2 regions of the uncultured Pseudosulfitobacter sp. genome follow, and region 1 is predicted to be linked to the other one. Evidence: riboswitches for the same ligand, from Rfam matches in the RefSeq annotation. Region 1 holds a riboswitch; the other holds the start of a gene.

Region 1 (7,244 bases):
CTGCTTCACCATGTCGTCGCGCGTGGTGGCGGCTTCGACGCCCAGCAAATGCGCCGCCTCGGGCAGGTTCGGGGTCAGCACCGTGGCCAGCGGCAGCAACCTGTCCCGCAGGGCCGCAACCGCGTCGGGTTGCAACAGGGTCGCGCCACCCTTGGCGATCATCACCGGGTCCAGCACGACGGGAATGCCCGCCTGCCCGGCCAATGACTGCGCGATGGCGGCGGCCCCTTCGGCTGTGGCGATCATGCCGATCTTGATCGCATCGACGCGGATGTCGGCAAAAATCGCCTCGATCTGGCTGCGCACAAAGGCGGGCGGCACGATGTGGATGTCGCTGACCCCTTGGGTGTTCTGCGCGGTCAGGGCGGTCAGGACGGCCATCGCGTAGGCACCGTTCGCCGAAATCGCCTTGATGTCGGCCTGAATGCCCGCCCCGCCGGACGGATCGGACCCCGCGATGCTAAGAACATTGGGGATCATGGGGCACACTCGTTTTGCGCAAGAGCAAAGGCACGGGCGGCAGCGCAAGGATCGGCTTGTCCGCAAATGGCCGAGACAACGGCCATGCCGTCGGCCTTGGCCGCGTGCACTGCGCCGATGTGCGCGGATTTCAACCCGCCGATGGCGACTGTGGGCAAGGCAGAGGCGGCGACCATCTGCGCCAGCCCGTCAAAGCCGATGGGCTGTGCGTGGTCGGTTTTTGTGGGCGTTCCAAAGACCGGCCCCAGACCCAGATAGTCCACGACCGACGCATCGGCGGCCTGCACGGTTTGCACCGTCTCGCACGACAGGCCAAGGATCTTGTCCGGCCCCAGCCGTGCCCGCGCCGCTGCCGGTGCGATGTCGCCCTGACCGATGTGCGCGCCACAGGCCCCTGCGGCGACGGCAGCGGCGATGTCGTCGTTGATGACAAGCGGCACATCCCTGCCATGCAGGGCCTGTTTCAGCGCTATGGCCAGTTCAATGCGCTGTGCTGTGGTCGCGGTCTTGTCGCGCAGTTGCACCATGGTGACGCCCCCCGCCACGGCGCGCGTCACGGTTTCGACCACCCCCATCGCAGCGCACAGGTCGCGGTCGGTGACCAGATACAGGCGCAATTGGGCGCGGTGAAAGGCCATCACGCGATAACCTGCGCAAGATCCTGCGGACGGGTCGACCTCAGGGCATCCAGAAAATGCATCTGGAAACTGCCCGGACCGTTCGCAACCTTGGCGGCCGCATTGCCCGCCACCTTGAAATGCGCAAGGGCGCCCAAGGCGGCCTGAAACGCAGGACCAGAGGCGCAATAGGCGCCCATCAGTGCGGTTTGCGAACAGCCCAGCGCGGTGATTTTGGGCATCAGGGGCGAGCCGCCCGAAACCTGCGCGGTTTGCGTGCCGTCGGTGACATAATCGACCGGCCCGGTGACCGCCACCACGGCGCCCCACTGCGTCGCCAGCGCGTTTGCAGCCGATTGCGCGGCGTCCACACTGTCGCCGCTGTCGGCGCCTTTGCCGGCACCGGCCTCGCCCGCAAGCGCCAGTATTTCGGAGGCGTTGCCGCGGATGACCGTCGGACGCAGCGCCAGCAGGTCTTGCGCCGCAGCTTTGCGATAGTCCGAGATGAAATGCGCCACCGGATCAAGCACCCACGGGATATTGTGCGCGCCCGCAACGGTTGCGGCGGTGGTCATGCTGGCCAACCACGCGGACGACAGCGTGCCGATGTTGACCGTCAGCGCGCCACAGATGGGTGTGAATTCGGGGATTTCCTCGGGCGCATGGACCATCGCGGGCGATGCGCCCGCCGCCAGAACCACGTTTGCGGCGATGTTCATGGCGACGTAATTGGTGATGCAATGCACCAGCGGATTCTGGTCACGCAGGGCTGTCAGGATATCTTGGGGGGCCATGGTCTCTCCTTTTTCGCGCGGGCAAAAAGAGAGAGCAGGAACGCAATCCGCGAAACATACGACCTCCCTCCGCCAGCATTATCTGGTTCAGGTTCAAAGGGTACGTCTCAGCTTTTCAGCGCCCCTGGTGCGCTCAGGGATAGGCGGTTTGGACAGGGGCGTCAAATGCAATCCATGCGTGCGCCGCCAAGGCGGCGGCGCAGGTCAGGCGATGTGCCCCGCAGTCAGGCCGCGGTGCGCGATCCTTAGATCTTGTCGAACTGGCGGCGCAGGATGAACAGCGTGGCCAATGTCACCAGCACGCCGGACACCAGATACAACGCCGCAGCCCACAGCCCGAAGGTGCTGGCCAGAAACAGCCCCACCAGCGGGGCAAAGGCCGCGCCGAATATCCACGACAGGTTGGTGGACAGCGCCGAGCCGGAGTAGCGGCAATCGGGGGAAAACCGGTCCGGGACGATGGCGCTGGATTGACCATAAGACAGGCCGAAAATGATGAAGCCCGCAACGATATAGACCGCCGGATTGTCGTTCAGCGTGCCGATGCTAAGGCACAGCAGCAGCGTCAGCACGCTGGACCCCAGTATCACCGCGCGTTTGGAATAGCGGTCTGCCAGCACCCCGGACAACATCACGGTTCCGACCGCCAGCGCGCCGCCGACAAGCTGCCACAGGATGATCCGGTCGATGGCGTTGTCCGTGAACAGCAGCGTGTAGCTGATCGGGAAAACCGTCAGCATGTGCAGCAATGCATAGCTGGACAACGGCAGGAAAGCCGACAGCAGAATCGACCGCCATTCGGTCCGCAGCAGAAAGCCAAGCGGGGCGGATTTCATCATGGTTTCTTCATCCGAGCCGAAATTCGTGGTCAGCAGCCGAAGCCGTGCAAACAGCGACACGACGTTCACGGCCATCACCGCAAAGAACGCGAACCGCCAGCCGTATTGATAGAATTCCTCTTCGGTCAGGAAGCCGGTCAGCACGTAGAACATTGCGGCGGCGACGCAGAAGCCGATGGGCCCGCCCAGTTGCGGCACCATGCTGTAAAGACCGTCGCGGTCCTTGGGGGCGGCCGATTTAAGCTGAAGCGTCATGCCGTCCCATGATCCGCCCAGTCCCAGCCCCTGAATCACGCGCAACACGGCCAGCAGCGCGGGGGCGACCCAGCCGATGCGGTCGTATCCGGGCAGCAACCCGATGGCGACGGTCGAGGTGCCCAGCAGCATCAGGGCCACCGTGATTTTCCCCGGTTTGCCGATGCGCGGTTCCAGTTTGCGGCCAATCAGGCTGGCCACGGGACGGGCCAGAAACGCCAGCGAGAACACCGCGAACGATGCCAGCGTTGCGGGCACGGGTTCAAGGTAAGGGAAGAAAATCGCAGGAAAAACAAGGGCCGAGGCGATGGCAAAGACGAAGAAACCGAAATAGTCCGTCACCCGCGCCATCACCACAGTGGTGATGACGTCATCCAGTTGCACGGTCTGTCTCGTGTTCGAATCGACGTCGCTTGCCTTGCCCATTTTCGTGCCTGCCGCATTACCGATCGCCATGGTCCAACCCCTTCTTCGCTGTCGTTCTTAGGATAGCGGCCAAGATGGAAATCACCACAATTTCCGACAGGCGTGCTAAAATACCGCAGCCCGACCTGGGGCAGCCGTGCCAAAATACCGCAGCGATCGCGCTGTCTAAATCAGCCCCGAGTGTTATTTAGCTGCCACAGGGGAACACCCTCCGAAGAAACACACAAGAGGTCTTGGATGTCTTTCTTTCAACCCAGAACAAATCGCAGGATTGGTCGTTTCGGTTTGCTGGCGCTTGGTGCGCTGGCATTGTCGGGATGCAATCTGGTCGTCATGAACCCGGCCGGAGATGTCGCATCGCAGCAAGCCGACCTGATCATTTACGCAACCGTTCTGATGTTGATCGTGATTGTTCCGGTGCTGGCGCTGACGGTGTTTTTTGCGATCAAGTATCGCGCCGACAACGAAGACGCGGCCTATGATCCCGAATGGGACCACTCGGTCAGCCTTGAAATCGTCGTCTGGTCGGTGCCGCTGGCGATCATCATCTGCCTGGCCGGACTGACCTGGGTGGCGACGCACCGGCTTGATCCTTACCGCGACCTGCCCCGCATCACCGCCACCAAGGCCGTCGATGAAAACGTGACGCCGTTGCAGGTGCAGGTGGTGGCGATGGATTGGAAATGGCTGTTCATCTACCCCGAATACAACATCGCCACCGTGAACGAGATGGCGGTGGTCGTGGACCGCCCCGTTGAATTCAAGCTGACATCGACCACCGTGATGAACGCCTTTTACATCCCCGACATGGTGGGCATGATCTATGCGATGGCCGGGATGGAAACCGAGTTGAACGGGGTGATCAACCATGCCGGCACCTATGCGGGCTTTGCCTCGCATTACAACGGCGCCGGGTTCTCGCGGATGCGATTCGACGTCAAGGCGCTGGACGAGGCGGGTTTCGAGGACTGGACCAAAGAGGTGGCCGGTGCGGAACAGCCGTTGGACCGCGCGTCCTTTGTTGAACTGGAACAGCCCAGCATCGACGACGACGTGCATTACTACGGCTCGGTCCAAGAGGGCCTGTGGCCGCGCATCCTGAACATGTGCGTCGGTGACGACAAACTGTGCATGAACGACATGATGATGGTCGATGCGCTGGGTGGGGGCGGCATTGACGGGCTGTACAACCGCGAACTTTATCGTGGGCTTTGCTCGGCTGACAATCCCGAAGGCATGTTCGCGATCCTGCGCCCGGACCTGTCGGACCGCGCCGAAGAAATTACCACTGCCATGGACCTGCTGCCGCCCGAAACGCCGCAGATGTCCGTACCAACGGGGAACTGAACATGGCCACAGCAACCGAAACCACCGCACACACGTTTCCAGACATCGCCAATCCGGTGAACTGGTTCTGGGGCAAGCTGAACTGGGACATCTTCCCGTTCTATGACCCGCTTATTCTGGGCACTTTCATCGTCACCATGGCGCTGGGTGTCGGGGTTGTCGGCTGGCTGACCTACAAGCGGCTTTGGGGCTATTTGTGGACGGAATGGTTCACCTCGGTCGACCACAAGAAAATCGGTATCATGTATATGGTGCTGGCCACCGTCATGCTGATCCGTGGGTTTTCCGATGCGATCCTGATGCGGATTCATCAGGCGTTGGCGTCGGCTGGGCTTCTCGAATTCTTGCCGCCCTATCACTATGACCAAGTGTTCACCGCGCATGGCGTGATCATGATCTTTTTCGTGGCGATGCCGTTTATCACCGGTTTCATGAACTACGTTATGCCGCTGCAAATCGGCGCGCGCGACGTGGCCTTTCCGTTCCTGAACAACTTCAGCTTCTGGCTGACGTTTTCCGGTGTGGTTCTGGTGATGCTGTCGCTGTTCGTGGGTGAATTTGCGGCGACCGGCTGGCTGGCGTTTCCGCCGCTGTCGGGGCTTGAGTTCAGCCCCGGCGTCGGTGTCGACTATTACCTGTGGTCACTGAACATTGCAGGGATCGGCACGACGCTGTCGGGGATCAACCTGATCGTGACAATCGTAAAGATGCGCGCGCCCGGCATGACATTCATGAAAATGCCGATCTTTACCTGGTCCACTTTGGTGACCAACATCCTGATCGTCGCATCCTTTCCGGTTCTGACCGCCACCTTGGCGCTGCTGACCGCCGACCGCTATCTGGGCACCCATTTCTTTACCAATGACATGGGCGGCAACGCGATGATGTACATCAACCTGATCTGGATCTGGGGCCACCCAGAGGTGTACATCCTGATCCTGCCGATCTTTGGCATCTTCTCGGAAATCGTGCCGACGTTCTCGCGCAAGCGCCTGTTCGGCTATACGTCGATGGTCTACGCGCTGTGTGTGATCATGATCCTCAGCTATCTGGTCTGGCTGCACCACTTTTTCACCATGGGCGCGGGGGCGGACGTGAATTCGTTCTTCGGGATCACGACGATGATCATTTCGATCCCGACGGGGGCGAAGCTGTTTAACTGGCTGTTCACCATGTACAAGGGACGCATCAAGTTCGAGCTGCCGATGATGTGGGTCATTGCATTCATGATCACCTTTACCATCGGGGGCATGACCGGCGTGCTGCTGGCGGTGCCACCGGCGGATTATGTGCTGCACAACTCGTTGTTTCTGGTGGCGCACTTTCACAATGTGATTATCGGCGGTGTGGTCTTTGGCGTCTTTGCCGGGATCAACTACTGGTGGCCCAAGGCCTTTGGGTTCCACATGAACAAGTTCTGGGGACTGGTCAGCTTTTATGGCTGGGTCGGTGGATTCTGGTTCGCCTTCATGCCGCTGTATATCCTTGGCCTGATGGGCGTGACACGACGCCTGAGCCAGTTCGAGGACACCAGCTATGCGCTGCTGTTCGGCATTGCCGCGTTGGGCGTGGCGATGATTGCGGTGGGTGTGGTGGCGTTTATCATCCAGATCATTGTATCCATTCGCAACCGCGAGGCGCTGGCCTGTGACGGGGACCCGTGGAACGCACGGACACTGGAATGGTCCACGTCGTCGCCACCGCCCTACTACAACTTTTCGCATGTGCCGAACGTCTATGCGCTGGACGCCTGGGACCACATGAAGGCCCACAATGCCGAAGAGCCGCAAGAAGGTTACGTGCCGATCCATATGCCAAAACGCACGGCGACCGGCCTTGTCATCGCGGGCATGATGACGGTGATGGGCTTTGCCTTGATCTGGCACATCTGGTGGCTGGCGCTGGTCGGCTTCATCGGGTCGATCGCCTATGGCATCTACCATACCTTTGACTATGACCGTGATTTCTATTTGCAGCCGGACGAGGTCCGCGCGATTGCGAACGGGCGCAGGCCCGTGGTTCCGGCGGAGTAAACAGCCATGACAATAGCAACCCATCCCCCCGAGCCGTCCGAAGGGTTCGACTTTTACGACACCGATCCGGCCAGTCACGTCGATGGCCACCACGAGACCGGCACAATGCTGGGCTTTTGGATCTATCTGATGAGCGATAGCCTGATCTTTGGCATCCTCTTTGCGATCTATGCGGTCCTTGGGACAAACTATGCCGCAGGCCCCGCGCCTTCGGACCTGTTCGAGATTGAAAAGATCCTGTTGGCCACGGCCTTTCTGCTGTTGTCGTCGATCACCTACGGGTTTGCCGTGATCAACATGCAGCAGGGCAAGCAACGGGTCATGACCATCTGGCTGCTGGTCACCGGCGCCTTTGGCATCGGGTTTCTGACGATGGAGGTGCTTGAGTTCCACCATCTGTGGCATCTGGGGGCCGGACCGGGCGCAAGCGCGTTCCTGTCGTCGTTCTGGTTC
Region 2 (7,244 bases), on a different contig from region 1:
CGATCACTTCGTGTCCAAAGGCCGCGAGGCCGCGCACGCCGCTTTGGGCATCCTTCAGGCGCGCAGCAGCTTGCGCAGCGTCGCGGCAGCTTAGCCGAGATAGGCTTTCAAAGCAGGCGGCGGGTTGTCCATCAACGCCCCCGCCGCCTGTGGTGCATGGGCCATGCCCCCTTCGACAAAGATCACATCGTCGGCAAAGCGACGCACGTCTTGTGGTGCGTGGGTGACCATCATCACCGCAGCGCCCGTGTCTGCGGCCACCGTGCCGACCAGATCCAACATTTCATCCCGCAACGCAGGCCCGAGTGCCGCGAACGGTTCGTCCAGCAGCATCAGCGGCTTACCCTGCACCAGCATCCGCGCCAGCGCCGCGCGGCTTTGCTGACCCCCGGACAGGTTGGCGGGCGTGCGATCCTCGAACCCCGCCAGCCCGACCCGCGCCAATGCATCACGCACCTGCCCCTGCTCCTCCGCCGTCAGGCGCAGCGCGGGGCGCAGGCCCAGCCCGACGTTCTGCGCCGCCGTCAGATGCGGGAACAGGTTGCCGTCCTGAAACAACATCGCCATGCCACGTTTGTCGGGGGCTGCATGCGTAATGTCCTTCCCCTGCATCGTCACCGTACCTCGGGCCAGCGGCACGAACCCCGCCACCGCCCCCACCAGCGTCGACTTGCCTGCGCCCGACGGCCCGATGATCGCCACCTTGCGCCCCGCAGGCACCGACAGATCGACACGCAGGCTGAAATCGCCCAGTTCGATCAACACATCATTCAGATACAGCACCACGTCGCCCCCAAGCATCACACATCCAGAACGCCCCGAAGGCGAGCAATATCAACAACAGCGCCGCCCCCGCCGCCGCCTGCATCTGATAGGCCCCCATCAGACGGTACATCTGCAAGGGCAGCGTCGCGTGGTCCTGATCGGCAAACAAGGCAATCACGCCCAGATCCCCCATCGACAGCGCCGCCGCCAGCCCGGCGGCAAAGCCCACTTGCGGGCGCACCCCCGGCAGGATCACCCACAGCCACAGCCGCCAGCCGCGCAGGCCCAGCGCCGCGCTCAGCCGCCCTTGGGCCGCCACAACGTCACGCACCCCCGGCACCAGAATGCGCAGGGCAAAAGGCAGCGCCATCAGCGCGTTGACCAGTGCCGTCACCGGCAAGGCCAGCGACGACGGTGGGGCAAAGGGATAGATCAGGATAAACCATCCCGTCCCGATCATCAGCGGCGACGCGGCAAACCCCAACAGCCCCGCCGCTTCGACCCCGCCGCGACGGCTGGTGCCGATCCAGCCCGCCATCGGCAGGGCCAGCGCCAGAAGCACGCAAACGCTGACGCAGGACACCCAGATCGAAGACCACGCCGCGCGGAACACGCTTGCGGGCAATGCGCCAAGGCCGGGCAAACCGGACAGTACGACAGAGACCAGCGGCACCAGCAGGAACACCGCCGCCAGCCCGATCAGCGCCGCATCGACCCAACGCAGCGCGCCGGTTGGCGCGTCCCAGCGGCGCACGGTGCGCCCCATGCCACCCGTCAGCGACACTTGTGGCACCAGCCACAGCGCAAGCACAGCAGCGCCGCCCGCCATGCCCAGTTGCATCAACGACAGCACCGCGGCGCGGCCCAGATCGAAATCGAACAGAAACGCCTGATAAATCGCCAGCTCAATGGTGGTCGCCCGTGGCCCCCCGCCCAGCGTCAGCGCCACGGCAAAGCTGGCCAGACAGATCACGAAGATCAACGCCAGCGCGCCCGGCACCACGCGCAACAGTACAGGCCATTCCAGCACGCGAAACACCATGCGCGGGGTCAGCCCCAGTTGCGCCGCCAGCCGGAAGCGTTCTGCCGGAATGCCTTGCCAACCTTGCAGGATCAGCCGCGTCGCCAGCGGCAGGTTGAAAAACACATGGGCCAGAAGCACACCGCCCAATCCGTAGATCGACAGCGGCGCGAAACCCCAATGCCCCAGCAGTAGATTCACCCAACCGCCGCGACCAAAGACCGCCAGAATACCCAGCACCGCGACAATCACCGGCAGGATGAACGGCGCACCCAACAGGGCAATCAGCACGCCACGCCCAGCAAACCGCCGCCGCGCCAGCGCGCGCGCCACCGGCACCGCCAGCGCCACCGAGATCACCGCCGACAGAAACGCCTGCCACAGGGTGAAACGCACCGCAGCCCAATCGGCAGGCCCAAGGGAAAATCCCCCCTCGGCCCGCCACGCCACCGCGCCCAGCGCGGCAGCGATCAGCGCCACGACCAATGTCGCAGCGCCAATGCCGCCTACGCGGCTTATCTGGACAGGGCTTGCAGCCATTCCTGCAACGCTTCGTCCCGCAGGGCGGGCGCCTCATCCGATGGCACCAACAGCGCCGTTTCGGGGGTGATCAACGTTTCGAACCCTTCGGGCAGGCCGCCCTTGGGCGTCACGGCCGGGTACATCCAGTTGGTTGTCGGAATGGCCGACTGGAAGGCATCTGTCACCATGAAATCCAGAAACTTGTCCGCCAGCTCGGGCTGGTCGCTGTTGGCCAGCTTGCCCGCCACTTCGACTTGCAAATAATGCCCCTCGGAAAATGGTGCCGCGTGTTTGGTGGCGTCCTCTTCCGCGATCAGGTGATAGGCGGGCGATGTGGTGTAGGACAGTGCCATGTCGGCCTCGCCCTCAAGGAACAGGCCGTAGGATTCGGACCAGCCCTTGGTTACTGTCACGATGTTGTCGGCCAGATCGGCCCAGATCGCCGGTGCCTCGTCGCCATAGGCTGCCTTGACCCACATCAGCAGGCCCAGACCGGGCGTTGACGACCGGGGGTCCTGAATGACGATCTTCAGGTCGCTGTCTGCCAGTTCGCGGAAGTTCTTGGGCGGTGTGATGCCGTCGTTATAGACAAAGGCGAAATAGCCCCAGTCGAAGGGCACGAAATTCGCGTCTGTCCACTCCATCGGCACGTCATAAGCGACATCGACCGAATGCGGGGCGAACAGGCCCGTCGCGGTGGCGGCAGCGGTCAGGTTGGTGTCCAGCCCCAGCACCACGTCAGCGTCAGAGCGCGCGCCTTCCAGCTTGACCCGCGCCAACAGCGCAGCGCCGTCGCCCGTGCCCACGAACTGCAAATCGCAGTCGCACACCTCTTCAAACGCTTTTTCGATCACAGGACCGGGGCCCCAGTCGGACACAAAACTGTCGTAGGTATAGACGGTCAGAACAGGCGTTTCGGCCTGCGCTGTGGTGGCAACGGTTGCTGCAAGAACTCCCGCTGCAAGATGGATCGGCTTCATGGCATCCTCCAATTTGCTGGCGAAAGGGCAAAGCGTGGAGTGATGTCCAGACCTTCCCTCCGCCGGTGTTAACCGGTTCAGGTTCAACGGGTCCGCGATCATTCGCATCTCAGCCACAATGGCCCCCCGAGGTGTTGCAATAGCTAGGGTGTGTGGGCTGCCGAGGCAAGCCGTATTCAGGTTTCGCCCAGAATGCTGCGTGCGTGGTCCACCGTAATGTCACCTGCTGCAACGATGGAACGGGCCACACGGTCAATGTCGGCACCTGTCGCGCCGGCCGTGATCGCGATGTTGCGCGCGTGCAGCGCCATGTGGCCACGCTGGATGCCCTCGGTCGCCAAGGCGCGCAGTGCCGCCATGTTTTGCGCCAGCCCGACCGACGCGACAACCTGCGCCAGTTCGGTCGCGGTCTCGACGCGCAGCAACCGCAACGCCGCCTGCGCCGCCGGATGGGTGCGTGTGGCCCCACCCACAAGGCCCAGCGCCATCGGCAATTCGATACTGCCACTTAGCCCACCGCTGGCGGTGCGTTCCCAGCGCGTCAACGCGGTATAGCGCCCCCTGCGCGCGGCATAGGCATGTGCCCCGGCCTCGACCGCGCGCCAGTCGTTGCCGGTGGCGATCACCACCGGATCAATGCCGTTCATGATCCCCTTGTTGTGGGTCGCTGCGCGGTACGGGTCGATCACGGCCAGCGCACAGGCTTCGACGATACCCTGCGCGACCTCGTGCCCGTCAAGCGTGTCAGTATTCAACGCCGCAGCTTCCAGATCGACACGCGCCCGCACCAGCCGCAGATCAGCCAGGTTGGACAGGATGCGCAGCCGCACGGTGCCGCCCGTGATCGTCTCGACCTTGGGGGCCAGCAGTTCGGCCATGGTGTTGACCGTGTTCGCCCCCATCGCATCGCGCACGTCCACGATCAGATGCAGCACCACCATCGGCCCCACCGGCGTGTCGTCAAACACATGCACCTCGATGTCCTTGCAGCCGCCACCCAGACCGGTCAGCACCTTGTCCTTTGAATTGGCCAGAGCCATCAGGTCGTTGCGGTGCTCGAGTATCCGCAGCCGCGCCGCCGCAGGGTCGCTGACCCCCAGCACCTGCACCTGCGCGCGCATCACCGGATCATCCGCCGAAGCATGAAAGCCGCCCCCGGCCCGCGCAATCCGCGCCATATAGGACGCCGCCGCCACGACAGAGGGTTCCTCGACCACCATCGGGATCAGGTAATCCTTGCCGTTGACGCAAAAGTTGGTGGCGACCCCCATCGGCATCTCGAACTTGCCCACCACATTTTCGATCATCCCGTTGGCCGTGGCCAAGGGCAACGCCCCCTCGCCCGCCAGCAACGCGCGGTCGCTCTGATCCAGCCCCGCCGCCACACAGACCGCATCCAGCCGCCCCGCAGGTTCAAGATCGCGCAGCCCCGCAATGCGGGCGTTCACGGGTACGGGCTGTGTCATGGCGACCTCCTGCTATGTCTCGCCAGACGGTACAGGCTGAACCGCACCGGTCAATCACTCTTGAGCCGATGCGCGCGTGCCGTTATGGCCTTGGGCCAAAGGAGACCGCAATGTCGATCAACAGCTTTGGCCACCTCTTCCGCGTCACCACATGGGGTGAAAGCCACGGACCCGCGTTGGGTGCGACGGTTGACGGCTGCCCTCCGGGCGTGCCCGTGGACGAGGCGATGATCCAACATTGGCTGGACCGCCGCAAACCGGGCCAGAACAAATACACCACCCAGCGCCGCGAGGCCGACGAGGTGCGCATCCTGTCCGGTGTGTTCGAGGGGCAGACCACAGGCACGCCGGTGCAGCTGATGATCGAGAACACCGACCAGCGGTCGAAAGACTACGGCGACATCATGGACAAGTTCCGCCCCGGTCACGCCGACATCACCTATTGGCAGAAATACGGCATCCGCGACTATCGCGGCGGTGGCCGGTCGTCTGCCCGCGAAACCGCGTCGCGCGTGGCGGCGGGCGGTCTGGCGCGCGAGGCGATCCGCGCGATTGCCCCCGATGTGCAGATCACCGGCTACATGACCCGCATGGGCGCCCACGAGATCGACCGCAGCCGGTTCGACTGGGACCAGATCGAGCAAAACCCGTTCTGGTCTCCCGACGCCCAAACCGCCGCTGACTGGGCCGACTATCTTGACGATCTGCGCAAATCCGGCAGCAGCGTCGGCGCGATCATCGAAGTGGTGGCGCGCGGCGTACCCGCAGGCCTTGGCGCACCGGTCTACGGCAAGCTTGATACCGATCTGGCCGCCGCCATGATGTCGATCAACGCGGTCAAAGGGGTCGAGATTGGCGAAGGCATGTCCGCCGCGATGCTGACCGGTGAGCTGAACGCCGACGAGATTTTCATGGGCAACGACGGCAAGCCGTCCTATTCCAGCAACCACGCGGGCGGCATTCTGGGTGGGATCAGCACCGGACAGGACATCGTCGTGCGCTTTGCTGTCAAACCCACCTCGTCCATCCTGAAAACCCGCAAGACCATCACCAAGGCCGGCGCGGAAACCGAGATTATCACCAAGGGCCGCCACGACCCGTGCGTCGGCATCCGCGCCGTACCCGTGGGCGAGGCGATGATGGCCTGCGTTATCCTGGACCACATGCTGCTGCATCGCGGTCAGGTCGGCGGGCAGATCGGCGAAAACCGCGGTCGCATCGGCTGAAATGTCACAGTGCGGACGAACTGTGGGCGGCATCTGGGAATCGTCCAAAGGTGCACTACATATGTTCAAAGTTGTGTCGAAAGGATGCATCATGAACCGTCGTATTATCACCACCGCCCTTGTTGTTTGCGCCTTGCTGCCCGCGGCGCTGCCTGCTTTCGCGCAGGACAACGTCGGCCGTGAAGGCACATTTCAGGGGCGCAATGGCGTGACAGCCAGCGGCGTTGTCGTCGTGACAAATGCCGGCGTGTCGCTGATGCGCGACTTCAAAGTCGAGGGCACCGAAGGCGCGCACGTGGGATTTGGCCGCAACGGCAATCTTGACGCCGCCACGGACATGGGCGCGCTGCAAGCGGTCGAAGGATCGCAAGACTATTCCGCCGGTCAGTCGTTCAACGTTTCGGACTATGATGAGGTCTGGATCTGGAACCCTGCCGACAACACGCCTTTGGCTGTCGCAAAGCTAAACTGACGCTTGCAAACTGATCCCTGACAGATCAAGGGTGTCGCATGCCGATACCCTTGACCGAACACCGCCCCGGAACAGCAGTCGCCTTGAAATTGCTGTCTGTTTTCCTGTTCATGGTCATGTCCGCGATGATCAAGATCGCGGTGCGCGAAGTGCCCTCGGGCGAGGCGGTTTTCTTTCGCTCTTTCTTTTGCATTCCCGTCATTCTGGCCTGGCTTTGGCAGACCGGCGAACTGCGCCACGGGCTTGTGACCAAAAATCCGATGGGCCACGTGTGGCGCGGCCTGTTCGGCACTGCGGCGATGACCCTGACCTTTACCGGCCTTGGCCTGTTGCCCCTGCCCGAAGTGACCGCCATCGGCTATGCCACGCCGCTGTTCACCGTGCTGTTTGCGATTTTCCTGCTGAACGAGAAAGTGCGCGCCATCCGCATGACCGCCGTCGGTCTGGGGTTGGTGGGGGTGCTGATCGTGATCTGGCCAAACCTGACGTTGGGTGCCGGCGACATGAGCAACGCAGCCCTGATGGGCGTACTGGCCATTCTGGGCGCATCGCTGGTGCGCGGGCTGGTGCAGATCCACATCCGCCGCCTGGTGCAGACCGAACACACCGCTGCCATCGTATTCTACTTTTCAATGACCGCCACGGCCCTGTCGCTGCTGACCATCCCATTTGGCTGGGTCATGCCGTCGCCCGCCAACATCGCGCTGCTGGTGGGCGCGGGCCTGATTGGTGGTGTGGCGCAAATCCTGATGACCAGCGCCTTTCGCTTCGGGGCTGCTTCGATGCTGGCAC

Evidence for each region. A riboswitch is a leader RNA that binds a small molecule or an ion and turns the genes downstream of it on or off. The one in region 1 is predicted to bind thiamine pyrophosphate.
Region 2: linked by a shared signal. The riboswitch ahead of thiB (thiamine ABC transporter substrate binding subunit) and the one ahead of thiM (hydroxyethylthiazole kinase) in region 1 are both predicted to bind thiamine pyrophosphate.

The regions. Positions count from the first base shown of each region.
Region 1 is NZ_CAXBJW010000008.1:68,305-75,548, reverse strand. Features, by position in the region: gene thiD (bifunctional hydroxymethylpyrimidine kinase/phosphomethylpyrimidine kinase) at 1-480, opposite strand, end outside; gene thiE (thiamine phosphate synthase) at 477-1,118, opposite strand; gene thiM (hydroxyethylthiazole kinase) at 1,118-1,891, opposite strand; TPP riboswitch at 1,939-2,027, opposite strand; gene AAC077_RS16235 (MFS transporter) at 2,137-3,441, opposite strand; gene cyoA (ubiquinol oxidase subunit II) at 3,649-4,758, shown strand; gene cyoB (cytochrome o ubiquinol oxidase subunit I) at 4,761-6,791, shown strand; gene cyoC (cytochrome o ubiquinol oxidase subunit III) at 6,798-7,244, shown strand, end outside.
Region 2 is NZ_CAXBJW010000002.1:321,571-328,814, forward strand. Features, by position in the region: gene AAC077_RS08770 (6,7-dimethyl-8-ribityllumazine synthase) at 1-94, shown strand, start outside; gene AAC077_RS08775 (ATP-binding cassette domain-containing protein) at 91-801, opposite strand; gene AAC077_RS08780 (thiamine/thiamine pyrophosphate ABC transporter permease ThiP) at 767-2,326, opposite strand; gene thiB (thiamine ABC transporter substrate binding subunit) at 2,302-3,288, opposite strand; TPP riboswitch at 3,326-3,427, opposite strand; gene AAC077_RS08790 (hydroxymethylglutaryl-CoA reductase, degradative) at 3,465-4,754, opposite strand; gene aroC (chorismate synthase) at 4,865-5,980, shown strand; gene AAC077_RS08800 (hypothetical protein) at 6,072-6,452, shown strand; gene AAC077_RS08805 (DMT family transporter) at 6,491-7,244, shown strand, end outside.